Regions from separate parts of the Acidovorax sp. NCPPB 3576 genome, predicted to be linked through region 2. Evidence: predicted binding sites of a transcription regulator. Region 2 holds the regulator's gene; the other holds the start of a gene.
The links. Region 2 encodes NrdR, which represses ribonucleotide reductase genes. Its sites were predicted from a motif close to CACNANATNTNGTG; they were not measured.
Positions count from the first base shown of each region.

Region 1 (2,349 bases), 1.3 Mb from region 2:
TTGAGGAACGGCACCACGCCCTGCGATTCGCCGTTGGTGCCCTTGATGTGCGAACCCAGTGCGCGCACGCGGGTCCAGTCGTTGCCCAGGCCGCCGGCGAACTTGGACAGCAGCGCGTTTTCCTTGATCGACTCGTAGATGCCGTCCAGGTCGTCCGGCACGGTGGTGAGATAGCACGACGACAGCTGCGAGCGCAGCGTGCCGCTGTTGAACAGCGTGGGGGTGCTGGACATGAAGTCGAACGACGAGAGCACCTCGTAGAACTCGATGGCGCGGGCTTCGCGGTTGTCTTCCTTGAGCGCCAGGCCCATGGCCACGCGCATGAAGAATGCCTGGGGCAGTTCGATGCGGCTCTTGCGCACGTGCAGGAAGTAGCGGTCGTACAGCGTTTGCAGGCCCAGGTAGTCGAACTGCTGGTCGCGCTCGAACTTCAGTGCGGCGCCGAGCTTTTGCAGGTCGTATTCGAGCAGGCGGGGGTCCAGCAGGTCGTTGTCCACGCCCTTCTGGATGAACACGGGGAAGTAGTTCGCGTAGGCGGCGCTCATTTCGCCGGGTGCCACGTCGCGGCCCAGCACCTCGCGCACGATGGTATGCAGCAGCAGGCGCGCGGTGGCGTAGGTGTAGTCGGGGTCTTTTTCGATCAGCGTGCGGGCAGCCAGGATGGATGCCTTGTACACCTCGTCCATGGGCACGCCGTCGTACAGGTTGCGCATGGTTTCGGCCACGATGGGCGCGGCCTGAATGTCTGCGCCCAGGTTGGAGCAGGCGGCCTGGATGAGGCTCAGCATGCGGGCTTCGTCGAGCGGCACGCGCTGGCCATGGTCGATCACGTGCAGCGTGGGCACGGCGGGGGTGCGCTGCTCTTGCTGGTGGGCGCGCTCTTGCGAGCGGCGTTCGCGGTACAGCACATAGGCGCGGGCGACTTCGTGGTGGCCACCGCGCATCAGGCCCAGCTCGACCTGGTCCTGGACGTCTTCGATATGGAAGGTGCCGCCGCCCGGGCGCGAGCGCATGAGGGCGCGCACCACGTTCTGGGTCAGCGTGTCCACGACTTCGCGCACGCTGGCCGATGCGGCACCCTGGGTGCCGTGCACTGCAAGAAACGCCTTCATCAATGCCACTGCGATCTTCTGCGGCTCGAACGGCACGACCGCGCCATTGCGGCGAATGATCTGGTAGTGCGTCAGTAGGTCGCTACCGGGCTGCGCCGCCGGCGATTCGTCCGTGGCCGTGGTGTGCCCGGGTGCATTCGTGATGGATGAAGGGTTTAGCGCAGCTTGCATGAAAGGTCCTTTGGGAGCTGTCGGAAAAGGCGAAGTTGGCGGGCCGAAAAGGCGGCGCCAAAACGAAAAATGGGTGGGGGTTGAGTGCTGCCCCGCACGCTATATCTAGGGTGTGCAATGGTAGCAAGACACTACCGGTAGTGTACAGCGCCCTTTGGCCTCTGTTTTGAAAACGGGCTTTTCCATGGCCCGGAAGCCACTCGGATGCCACTGCCGAGAGGCCGTGTGGGTGCGGTTTCAAGCAAAAAAACGTGGTCCGGCGCAGCGTGCCGGCCGTTTCCACTTCAAAAGCCGCGCGGGCGTTGCCTCTGCTGTTTCGGCGGCAGGGGGCCGAGTGTCGCGGTTTGGCACCGAGCGTGCCGAAGATGGGGGAAAACCCTGAATTATCGGGGCGCCTGAGTTGACTTTTGCGGAAACGCCGCAGATGGCCATTGCAGGTCCGCCTGCAGCCGCCGCCAGTCGAATCCTGGCCCCGGGTCCTGCTTGCGGCCCGGGGCCACATCTTCGTGGCCCGCCACGTGGGCAATCGGGTAACGCGACGGCAGGTGAGCGCAGAGCCGGTTCAGCGTGGCGTATTGGGCGGGCTCGAAGGTCTGGCCCTCCAGCCCTTCAAGTTCGATGCCGATCGAGTCATCGTTGCAATTGGCGCGGCCCCGGTAGCTCGAAGGTCCGGCGTGCCATGCCCGCTGGTCGCAGTCCACGAACTGCCAGAGCCGCCCGTCCCGCTCGATGAAGAAATGGGCCGACACCTGCAGCCCGCGGATGCCGGCGTAATAAGGGTGCGCATCCCAGTCGAGGGCATTGGTGAAGAGCCGTTGCACCTGCCCGCCGCCGTATTCGCCAGGGGGCAGGCTGATCGAGTGCACCACGATGAGATCGATGGCCGCATGGGCCGGGCGCGGCCCGAAGTTGGGCGAGGGCTCGCGTGTAGCGTCCCGGTACCAGCCGCCGTTCCAGACATCCCCTTCGCCCGCTTCCGGTTTTGGCACCGGACCGGGGCGCGGGGCCTCATTCGCTGTCGTCATTCGCGTCGCTGTCGTTGGGCGCGGCAATGTCCAGGCGGGCG
Region 1 is NZ_CP097267.1:4,352,774-4,355,122, reverse strand. It holds gene M5C98_RS19875 (ribonucleoside-diphosphate reductase subunit alpha) at 1-1,283, opposite strand, end outside; gene ampD (1,6-anhydro-N-acetylmuramyl-L-alanine amidase AmpD) at 1,667-2,308, opposite strand; gene M5C98_RS19865 (sigma-54-dependent transcriptional regulator) at 2,292-2,349, opposite strand, start outside.
Region 1: the regulator NrdR is predicted to act here: its motif matches at 1,381-1,394, upstream of M5C98_RS19875 (ribonucleoside-diphosphate reductase subunit alpha).

Region 2 (2,349 bases):
TGCACCTGCTCCCACTCTTTTTCGGTCAGCGCCTCGGCTGGGCGGCCAAGCAGCGGCTCCACGGCTTTTTCCCGGAACGTCTGCAGCGCCTGGGCCCAGGCGGGGTTGGTGCCACGCGCCATCGGCAGGGGTCCGTGGGGCGTGATCGGCGCCAAGGGCAGGGCGGCCACCGCGGGGGACGATGCATCCAGATCGACGCCAGCCATGGCCGCATATTCCTCTGCCGTGGGGTTGAGCGCCGCTGCGGCCCGCGGGTCGTAGGCGGCCAGCCGGGAGCGCGCGAAGAAATCGTCGATCTTGTGCCGCACCGCGTTCATCGCCTGCGTGGCGGCGAGCGTGCGCTCACCGAGCGCCAGCCCGGCCGTGCGGTCGCCGACCTGGGCCGACCAGGCATGCCATTTCGCCACCTCGGCAAAGAAGGCCTCGGCATGGTCGCGGTCCACCCCGGGCAGCGCCTCCTGGGCGATGCCCTTCACCGGCTTTTGCTCGATGGGCACGCTGCCGTGCGTGGCGATGATCTGCTGGATCGCCTCCCGCGTCTGTGTGTCGTCCTGCGCCGTGTCCGGCGTGATCGCTCCATCGCCGTTGAAGCGCATGGCGCTCAGCTGTTCGCTGCGCTCCAGCACCTGGGCCAGCGTGATGGCGGTGGCATCGGGCTGGTCGGCCAGCGCGAGGATGCGCCGGGCCTGCGCCACGAGCGCAGCGCCCTCGTCCGTGGTGGCGTCGATGGCGTCCAGGTCCAGCGCATCGGCCGGCTGGGCCAGCAGGTCGGGGTCGGCCAGCCGGGCGCAGGCCCAGGCGCAGGCCGCGAGCAGTTCCGGCGGGCGGATGCGGGCGTCCTTGTCGGTGTCGATCAGGTCCAGCGTGCGCGGGTCGAACTCGATGCCGCGCGTGGGGCAGGCCAGCGCCACCCAGAGCTTCTGGTCCAGTTCGGCCAAGTGGGCGATGTCGGCGCCCGTGTGGATGGTGACCTGATCCACGCCACCGGCGCGAAAGAACTGCCACGTGTGGCGGTGGACATGCCCCGTGGTGGTCTTGGGAATGGGCGAGATCGGTGGGGTGGAAATCGGTGGCTGGGATTCCATGGAGCGAAGGCGAAGGGCGGATCGTGACGGGCGAGCCGGGCGCGAAAGCCGCCTCGGCAGACGAAGCGGTCCAGTTTAGAACGCTGAAGCGGCCACGCGGTCGCTCGCCTTGTCAGACAGCGCGCCATTCTGCTTGCTATTGAATTAATAGCTGCCGCCACATGATGGACCTGCGGTGCAGGCCTGAAAGACCTGCAAGGCCTGTGCGGCCTGACGCTACTTGCGCACTTCGTCCACCAGCGCGCGAAAGTCGTCGATGTCCTCGAAGCTGCGGTACACGCTGGCAAAGCGGATGTAGGCCACCTTGTCGAGTTTTTTGAGTTCGCGCATCACCCACTCGCCGATCTGGTGGGACGGCACTTCGCGCTGCCCCAGGTTGAGCAGCGTTTCCTCGATGCGCTCGATGGCACTGTCGATCTGCACCGTGCTGACCGGGCGCTTGCGCAGCGCCAGGTTGAACGAGGCCAGCAGCTTGGCCCGCTCGTATTCGATGCGCCGGCCGTCCTTCTTCGCGATCGACGGAAAATTGACTTCCGGCCGCTCGTAGGTGGTAAAGCGTTTGTCGCACGCGCCGCACTGGCGGCGGCGGCGCACGAAATCTCCGTCCTCGGCCACCCGCGTCTCCACCACCTGGGTTTCAGGATGGCTGCAGAAGGGGCACTTCATCGGAGGGCCCCTTTTTCAAGGATGCCGGCAAACATTGATAAGCGGGCTGGCGCCAGCACCCGTGCTGCCCCGGTTTGGCGAGGGCAGACGGCGCTGAGCGGAGAGAAGGGCATTGCTCAGCCGTAAACCGGAAAGCGCGAGGTCAGCGCATGCACCTTGGCCCGCACGGCGGCCAGGTTGGCTTCGTCGCGCGGGTTGTCCAGCACGTCGGCCAGCAGGTTGGCTGTCAGGCGCGTTTCCTCTTCCTTGAAGCCGCGCGTCGTGATCGCCGGCGTTCCCACGCGGATGCCGCTGGTCACCATCGGCTTTTCGGGGTCGTTCGGGATCGAGTTCTTGTTGATGGTGATGTGGGCGTTGCCCAGAGCGGCTTCGGCTTCCTTGCCGGTGATGCCCTTGGCGCGCAGATCCACCAGCATCACGTGGCTTTCGGTGCGGCCGCTCACGATGCGCAGGCCGCGCTCGATCAGCGTCTCGGCGAACACGATGGCGTTCTTGGCGACCTGTTCCTGGTAGGCCTTGAAGCCCGGCTCCAGCGCTTCCTTGAAGGCCACGGCCTTGGCCGCGATCACGTGTTCCAGCGGGCCGCCTTGCAGGCCCG
Region 2 is NZ_CP097267.1:3,044,276-3,046,624, reverse strand. It holds gene M5C98_RS13950 (hypothetical protein) at 1-1,085, opposite strand, end outside; gene nrdR (transcriptional regulator NrdR) at 1,302-1,751, opposite strand; gene glyA (serine hydroxymethyltransferase) at 1,868-2,349, opposite strand, start outside.